Regions from separate parts of the Caldifermentibacillus hisashii genome, predicted to be linked through region 2. Evidence: predicted binding sites of a transcription regulator. Region 2 holds the regulator's gene; the other holds the start of a gene.
The links. The regulator NrdR, encoded in region 2, represses ribonucleotide reductase genes. The targets are predictions, from matches to a motif close to AACACNATATATNGTGTT.

Region 1: NSQ14_RS11230 (vitamin B12-dependent ribonucleotide reductase) is a predicted target of NrdR. The motif match lies at 2,616-2,633, and genes of this name have one in related genera.

The regions. Positions count from the first base shown of each region.
Region 1 is NZ_CP155467.1:2,351,559-2,356,002, reverse strand. Features, by position in the region: gene gcvPB (aminomethyl-transferring glycine dehydrogenase subunit GcvPB) at 1-1,434, shown strand, start outside; gene NSQ14_RS11235 (rhodanese-like domain-containing protein) at 1,907-2,293, opposite strand; gene NSQ14_RS11230 (vitamin B12-dependent ribonucleotide reductase) at 2,752-4,444, shown strand, end outside.
Region 2 is NZ_CP155467.1:2,693,248-2,697,691, forward strand. Features, by position in the region: gene dnaI (primosomal protein DnaI) at 1-96, opposite strand, end outside; gene NSQ14_RS13105 (replication initiation and membrane attachment family protein) at 182-1,546, opposite strand; gene nrdR (transcriptional regulator NrdR) at 1,630-2,094, opposite strand; gene NSQ14_RS13115 (hypothetical protein) at 2,250-2,639, opposite strand; gene speD (adenosylmethionine decarboxylase) at 2,792-3,172, opposite strand; gene NSQ14_RS13125 (glyceraldehyde-3-phosphate dehydrogenase) at 3,711-4,444, opposite strand, start outside.

The sequences.
Region 1 (4,444 bases), 340 kb from region 2:
TTTGAAATTAGTAAGCCGGGAAGAATTGGTTATTCATTACCGGAAATAGATGTTCCAGAAACGGATATTGATCGTTTGCTGCCGGAAGATTATATTCGAACGGAAGAACCTGAACTTCCTGAGGTTTCGGAACTTGACATTATCCGTCATTATACCGCTCTTTCAAAAAGAAACCACGGGGTCGATTCCGGTTTTTATCCGCTTGGTTCATGTACGATGAAGTATAATCCAAAAATCAATGAAGATGTGGCAAGACTTCCCGGATTTGCTCATATACATCCGCTTCAAGATGAAAGTTCAGTCCAAGGTGCTCTTGAACTTATGTATGATTTAATGGAACATTTGAAAGAAATAACCGGTATGGATGAAGTGACATTGCAACCGGCTGCAGGAGCTCATGGCGAATGGACAGGGTTAATGCTCATTCGTGCGTACCATGAAGCAAACGGTGATTTCCATAAAACAAAAGTGATCATCCCGGATTCTGCTCACGGAACGAATCCGGCTTCGGCCACAGTCGCCGGATTTGAAACAATAACAGTTAAGTCCAATGAGTTTGGTCTTGTCGATATCGACGATTTGAAGCGTGTCGTTGGTTCGGATACGGCGGCGCTCATGTTGACGAACCCGAATACACTGGGTCTGTTTGAAGAAAATATTGTGGAAATGGCAGAGATTGTCCATGCAGTCGGCGGGAAATTATACTATGATGGGGCAAATTTAAATGCAATCATGGGGAAAGCACGTCCCGGAGATATGGGCTTCGATGTCGTGCATTTGAATCTTCATAAAACATTTACCGGTCCTCATGGCGGCGGTGGCCCGGGGAGTGGTCCTGTCGGTGTGAAAAAAGAGTTAATTCCATTTTTACCGAAACCGGTACTGGTGAAGAAGAATAATGAATTTTTCTTTGATTATGACCGTCCGCAATCTATCGGCCGGGTAAAACCATTTTACGGCAATTTCGGAATTAATGTCCGGGCTTACACATATATTCGAACGATGGGGCCTGATGGATTAAGGCAAGTGACGGAAAATGCAGTGATTAATGCGAATTATATGATGCGCTCGTTAGCCCCGTATTATGATTTACCTTATGATCGCCATTGCAAGCATGAATTTGTCATCAGCGGCAGGCGGCAGAAAAAATTAGGTGTTCGTACACTCGATATTGCGAAGAGGTTACTTGATTTCGGTTTTCACCCACCGACCATCTATTTCCCGTTGAATGTGGAAGAGAGTATGATGATTGAACCGACAGAAACGGAATCGAAGGAAACGTTGGACGCCTTTATCGAGACAATGATTCAAATCGCCAAGGAAGCGGAAGAAAATCCGGAAATTGTCCAAGAGGCTCCGCATACAACGGTTGTAGGAAGGCTTGACGAAACAAAAGCGGCAAGAAAACCGATTTTAAAATATGTGAGAGAATAAAGATAACAAAGTAGTAGATGCTAAAATGTAAGCCATCGATTTATAATATGTAAAGGTTCAAGGATGATTTTGTCACAGTCTTCATTCGATAACATGATTACCGTCCTGATACAATTCTATTTTAAGAATGTATCAGGACTTTTTTAAGTTCATATATAACTTTGCAGTAGATAATGGGAATCATAGAGTATTCCTACCATGGAGACAACATTTTTCATCCTCTGTGGTGTATCTTGGCACTACATGGGGGACTATGGGACACTTCCGCTAATTACTCTAATGGATTTGTGCCATAAAGTCGTTATTGTTCCAATTTCGGCCGTTTTTTTCCATTCATCTGAATAACGAAAACCGAAACACACGGAAATCTCAAAAAATTGGTCCTCATCAAGGCTACATAGATCAATCCAACTTGACTACGGTACCTTATTACGTAAAAAACCGGACAAAAAACTTGTCCGATTGTACTTACCTATTTTCCAACCTTAATCCTGCCTGTCCATTTCTTAAATCCGCCCTTTAATTGATAGAGTTGTTTATAACCTTTTTTATAAAGCATTTGAGCAGCTCTTCCACTGCGGCTCGACCCTTGGCAATATAAATAGACTGGTTTATCTGGACGGATTTCTTTCATCCGCATTTTCAATTGTGTTAACGGAATATTTCTTGCACCTAAAATGTGACCGGATTCAAATTCATTCGGCTCACGTACATCAATTAATTGAGCTTTTCGATATCCTTCGATAAACTCTTCTTGGGTTAAGACTTTTATAATTCTTTTCCGCTGAAAATAATTGAATAGCGAATAGCTGAGTAGTGCAAATAAAATAATAATCAAAACAATATTACTATAACTCATGATGGTTCCCCTTTCACTTACTCAAACTTGTGCACTAATTTATATTATATAAATGAAATGCCGTGAACGCAAAGTAAATTATGAAAGGTTGAACAAAAACAGTGATCGTCACAGTACCGCGCATACTTTCAAAAGAAAAAAACTTCAACATTAGTACACTCGGTTTCAATAATTTAGTTATAATTCAACAAAAGAGTATTTATTTTTCCATTCTCCTTTGATAGAATTTACTTTTGTTGAAACATAACAAATATCGACGAAGTAGGTAATTGGTCACTTTTTTTTAAGGAGGTATTGACAAAAATAGACAAATATGCTTGCAAGCACAATATATAGTTGCAAAAAATTTTTTATACCACTATATATTGAATTAGTGGGCTTTCTATGTTAATGTAAAAAGTATAAAAGACAGCTAGATTTGTCAGCAGTTATGATTTATATATAAAGGAGATGGATGTATGGCTGTTGCATTTAAAGAAACACCAAAACTGAATATTAAAAAGTTGAATGATGCGATTCGACTTTTTCCACAAGTTCATCCGATAACCGAGGATATGAAGATCACTTTTAAAGGTGTATCCAGGCTCGTTATGATTGACCGTTATTCATTTAAAGACACGGAAAAACTGACTTTATCTGAAGGCGATTTTGTTGTATTGACGGTAAAAGAGGATCCGAAATTCCCGGCGAGAGGATTAGGTTACATAGTCAATATTGATTGGGAATTAAAGAAAGCATCCGTCCTTGTGGAAGAAGAATATCGCGGTGTCCTTGAGCAACAAGAAGAAAGAGAGTCAGGGATAATCGTTCGCTCCCTTGATGTCATTGAAAAACCATTAGAAATTTTCTATGAGCAAATTGCCAAACGGAATGCAACTGGCCTTGCAGAAGTAGAAGAGTCTGAAGAAAAAATTCAGGAGTGGACAGAAAAATTCTATCAAGAACTTGTCCAATTGAACTTTATCCCGGCAGGTCGCGTGCTTTACGGGGCAGGTTCAGGTAAGGAAGTAACCTATTTTAATTGTTACGTGATGCCTTTTGTTCAGGACTCACGGGAAGGAATTTCTGAGCACCGTAAGAAAGTAATGGAAATCATGAGTCGCGGCGGTGGAGTAGGGACGAACGGTTCAACCTTAAGACCGCGTAACACACTGGCAAGAGGCGTAAACGGTAAATCAAGCGGTTCGGTTTCATGGTTAGATGACATAGCGAAACTTACACATCTTGTTGAGCAAGGTGGGTCCCGTCGTGGAGCTCAAATGATTATGCTTGCGGACTGGCATCCGGATATTATTGAATTTATTATTTCCAAAATGCAAAACCCAAGAATTTTACGGTTCTTGATTGAAAATACCAAAGACGAGCAAATTAAAAAGCTTGCTAAAGAAAAATTGAAATTTATTCCGTTAAAAGAAAATGAACGGATCATGTATGAAGGAATTGTCCGTTATAAAAATATTCCGGGTTTTGGTGGTTTTACAGAAGAAGTGATTAAGGAAGCCGAAGAAAAATTACGTGACGGCGGAACCTATGATGTGAATAATCCGGAATTTTTAACCGGGGCGAATATTTCCGTTTGTTTAACAAAAGAGTTTATGAAAGCTGTTGAAAATGACGGTGAATATGAATTACGCTTCCCGGATGTTGAAAAATACAATCCGGAAGAAATGAAAGAATACAACGAAAAATGGCATGAAGTCGGCGATGTTCGCGAATGGGAAAAGATGGGCTATCGCGTCCGTACGTATCGGAAGATCAAAGCAAAAGAACTATGGAACTTAATTAATATTTGTGCAACCTATTCGGCAGAACCGGGCATTTTCTTCATTGATAACGCCAATGACATGACAAACGCCAAAGCTTACGGGCAAAAGGTTGTAGCGACCAATCCGTGCGGCGAACAGCCTCTCGCACCATATTCTGTTTGTAATTTAGCTGCAGTAAATTTAGCAAACATGGTCAATAAAGAAACAAAACAAGTTGACTTTGAAAAATTAAAACAAACGGTCAGAACCGGTGTAAGAATGCAAGATAATGTTATCAATGCGACTCCTTACTTTTTGGAAGAAAACAAAAAACAAGCACTTGGTGAACGCCGAGTAGGACTTGGTGTAATGGGTCTAGCCGACTTACTAATTTACTGTGAAAAAG
Region 2 (4,444 bases):
AGGATGGGACATGATTTCCTGCCGTATCATCGTAAATCTTTTTTGAAAATCATCCCGATTACTTATCCGATTTAATGTTTCTCTAATATTTTCCATAGCGGGAGCACACCTCCTCATTTTATCTGGAGTACATATCGGTAAAATCGTTTATCATCATGTCAATTCTCTAATTTTACCATTTCTATTTTCTATATTTTTTCAATCGTTCTTCTAAACTTTTTTTCAATTCGATATCAACCTTTTCATTCTGTTTTTCCTGACCGTCATTTCGGTTTTCAAGCCAGTCCGGTACTTTTTCCGTACGAACTGCTTTTCTTTTCGATGTTGGTTTGTTCTTTTTGTTTTGTTGCCATTCGATATACTTACGATGCTCATCTTTTGCCAGTGCCATTGCTTCTTTAACGGTTTTAATTTTTTTCCGTGCCCAGTGCGATGCAATTTTTTCAACAAAAGCTTTCGATAATTTCATGTCGGTTCTAAGCATGCAATATTGAATTAGGACATTGACAACGCCGGAGTTTAATTTTTGATTAATCATGATTTCCTCAATTAACCTTAAATCACTTTCCGCCGGTTCAGAGCCATCCGATAAATCCGTTAAGACTTGTCGCGGACTCACTGTTTCTAAATAACGAACAAGGCGATCCTCCTTTGTTTTCGGTACATCTGTATCCGACTCGTAGATTGGACTTTGGGTACGATCAATTAATTTTGGCAGAGAGTTATAATGCTCAATTTTATACCAATCTCTTGCCCTTTTCCGCAAAGTTTCCATATCTACCTCATTATCGACATTTAAACTGCCCATGACTATATTTTTCATTTGAATGGCGTCAATCCCATATAAAAACGCTAATTTTAAAATTACTTCTTTAACCTTTTTCGTAATGGCGGTTTTTGGGACAACTGCTTCATCAAGTCCTGCCATGAACAAGTCAAAGTCAAAAAAGTCGGGGGCTACTGTCACCGGCTTGGCCTCCATTTTTCCGGGGAGAGCCTTTGCATCATCTTCTGCATTCAATGCTTCATAAGGGAAAGAATGGGTTGAGCCAAATACTTGTTGGAATGGTTGGGTAATCTTTTCAAAACCATCTGTATTTATTGCTTCATCGGCAAAATCATGTTTTAGACGCTGATAGTAATCATGACCAATTTTTTGATAAAGGTAGATGTTCAATAAACCGTCCGTGAAAAATTGGCGTGGTGATAAGGGAGGCTTTAAAATATACAGGAAGGAACGGGAATCGTTATTTTTTTTTACAAACGACTCCAACAGGCCAATTGCCTCCAATTTTTTTCTTGCATTATAAATTTCGGCCAAGTTTAAATCAAGTAAATTCATAATATAATAGTGTGAAGCTGGTTCAGATTGTAGGCGACTCTTCCCAATTTGGTTCAATAATGTCATGTATAAACTGACACATATCGGGCCGATAAGCGGTTGATATAATAAGGTTAGCACCTTTGAATCATCCACATTTAACGGACCCTCAATCCAAACAATATATTGATCTCCCGGTATCAGTTCCTTCCAATGTGGTTCCATGAAAACAACCTCGACCTTTCTTTTATTTTTTTGTATTTATCCCACTCTAAACGGAGAGTCTAACGACCATCTCAACATTCGAGTCATTCTTTATGCTCTTTTTTTAAAAGGTCTTTCAATTCTTCAATAAATACGTTAATATCTTTAAATTGGCGATAGACAGATGCAAATCGAACATAAGCGACTTCATCTATTTTTGCCAATTTATCCATAACCATCTCACCAATCACTTCACTTTTTACTTCTGAAACGCCGAGATTCCGTAATTCCCTTTCCACTTCAGCAGTGATAATTTCAAGCTGATTTAAACTGACCGGACGTTTTTCACATGCCCGAAGTAATCCGCGCAAAATTTTATCCCGGCTGAATTCTTCTCTTGTACCTTCCTTTTTGATAACGATTAATGGATATTCTTCAACCCTTTCAAAGGTTGTGAAGCGGTAGCCGCATTCTTCACATTCACGACGTCTGCGGATAGCCCTGCCTTCATCGACAGGTCTTGAATCAATAACCCTTGTCCCATTATATTTACACGTTGGACATTTCACCTCTTATTCCTCCTTATTCTTTCTTCCTTATTTTGGGATTTTTTTCATGTCTTATGGTTAATAACTTCCATAGCACAGTTCTTATGTTCGAAAAAATTCAGGATGTCCGTTCCGTTAATTTTTAGCTATAGATTTATTGGTGAAATAATTTTTATCTATTTCATATCCGATTTTGGCAACTGCTTGTCCAATTCTTGATAAAAGCGTAAGACAAGTTTCTTCAATGTCGGGTAAAGACCAAATATCGAAAAAATTTCAGAAGATACCATGAAATCAACGGCGGTTTGAAATGGTCGAACTTGAATAACTGTGACAATAATAAACGCTTTTGGCCTACTTGTCATTGAAACAGAAATTTCCCCGCGGTCCTTAGAAACGGCGGTGATTTTCATTGCCGGATCTTTTTTAAACATATCTTCAACCGTTGTTAATACCTTATCAAACGAACTTTTATAATAATGGCTTTTTAAATCTTTGTCAAAATGATCATCAGACGTTTCGCAATTTTTTTGGAATCGTTGAAAAATTGATGGCTTTCTACTCATTCTCTCAAACATCCTTTTCATTCATTTTTCAAAAATTTTTTATGTTGTCCTTATCAAACGTAAATCTATATAGTTTTATCTTACTACATTTTGTATCTATAAAAAAAGATGATGTTTATACTCAACATCATCTTTTGAAATATTTTTTTCAATTAGACATTTTGTACACTTGGACTTTTCACTTCGATAGGACCCATTCCTCTGGGAAACTCTATCGTCTCTCTTGATGTTGCATTCAATTTTTCCGCTATATAATCCGCGGCAATGGTTGGATCCAAATTACCGCACGTATAAACATCAATACTTGCATAACCGTGCTCAGGAAAACTGTGGATGGTTAAATGGGATTCTGAAATGATGACAACCCCACTGACTCCTTGAGGTGCGAATTTATGGAAGGCAACCTCCCGAACTTCAGCACCGGACTTCAACGCAGCATCAACAAATAATCTTTCAATAAAATCCATATCATTCAGTTTGTTATAGTCACAACCCCATAATTCTGAAATAACATGACGACCCAATGTATTCATACGTACGTTCCCCCTTTAATGATTTTTTCCTGTACATACAGGTAAATGAGTGTACACGACAAAAATTGCATAACTACCACGGGGGAAGTTAGTCCAGAGAGGCCCTAACCCTTTAAGTAGTTATTTTTCCACGCCTATCAGTATACAAGGTTTTCCTATATTAATCAATCAATAAATGCTCTAGGTATCTTAAAAAAACCCTCATATATGAAGCATCCATAACATTATATACATAAGGAATTTGTAAATGTGATTATATTTTGAAACCATGTACAAAGACGATCAAAAAATAATCGTTCTTGGTAAATTTACTAAAGAAAACTCGGCGAGAGCAGAGCCGTAGTTGCACTTATGCGTTAGGAAAGTAGAAATTGAAAAATTTATACTTTCCTATTAGCCAAAAGGAAAAACCCAAGAATACAATCTTGGGTCTCCTTCATATTTTTCAATTAAAACAATTTTACACCGCTTGTATGTTATGTGAAAAAAATACGATTCCTCGTAGTCAAACTATATTATCCACGATTAGGTGTTCCATTTAGAAACTTGGTTCCATCTCTCTTGCCATTTGGTTCGAGACCATTTTTGCTAAATCGACAACGCGACATGAATAACCCCATTCATTGTCATACCATGCCAATACTTTCACCTTATTTCCTTCTAAAACCATTGTCGAGAGTCCATCTACAATGGAAGAGTGGGAATCTGTATTAAAGTCAACAGATACTAATGGTTCATAAGTTATATCAAGAATACCCCGCAAATCGTTTTTACTTGCATAGACAAATGCATCGTTCACCTCTTCAGCTGTCACTTCTTTTTTCAAATCAACTACTAAGTCAACAAGTGAAACATTCGGTGTCGGTACACGTAAAGCTATGCCATGTAATTTTCCATTTAAATGCGGTAATACTTTGCCAATTGCCTTCGCTGCTCCGGTCGTTGTTGGAATAATAGATTGACCGCATGCACGTGCCCGGCGTAAATCTTTGTGCGGATTATCAATATTTTTTTGATCATTCGTATAGGCATGTACCGTTGTCATAAATCCGTTTTCAACACCAAATTGCTCATCTAAAACTTTAATAACAGGCGCCAAGCAATTTGTTGTACAGGATGCATTTGAAATTATTTCATGCTTGTCAATATTTAAAACGGTGTCATTTACACCAACAACAATTGTCACATCCTCATTTTTCCCCGGTGCTGTTAATATTACTTTTTTCGCACCTGCTTTCAGGTGAAGTCCGGCTTTTTCACGAGAATTAAATT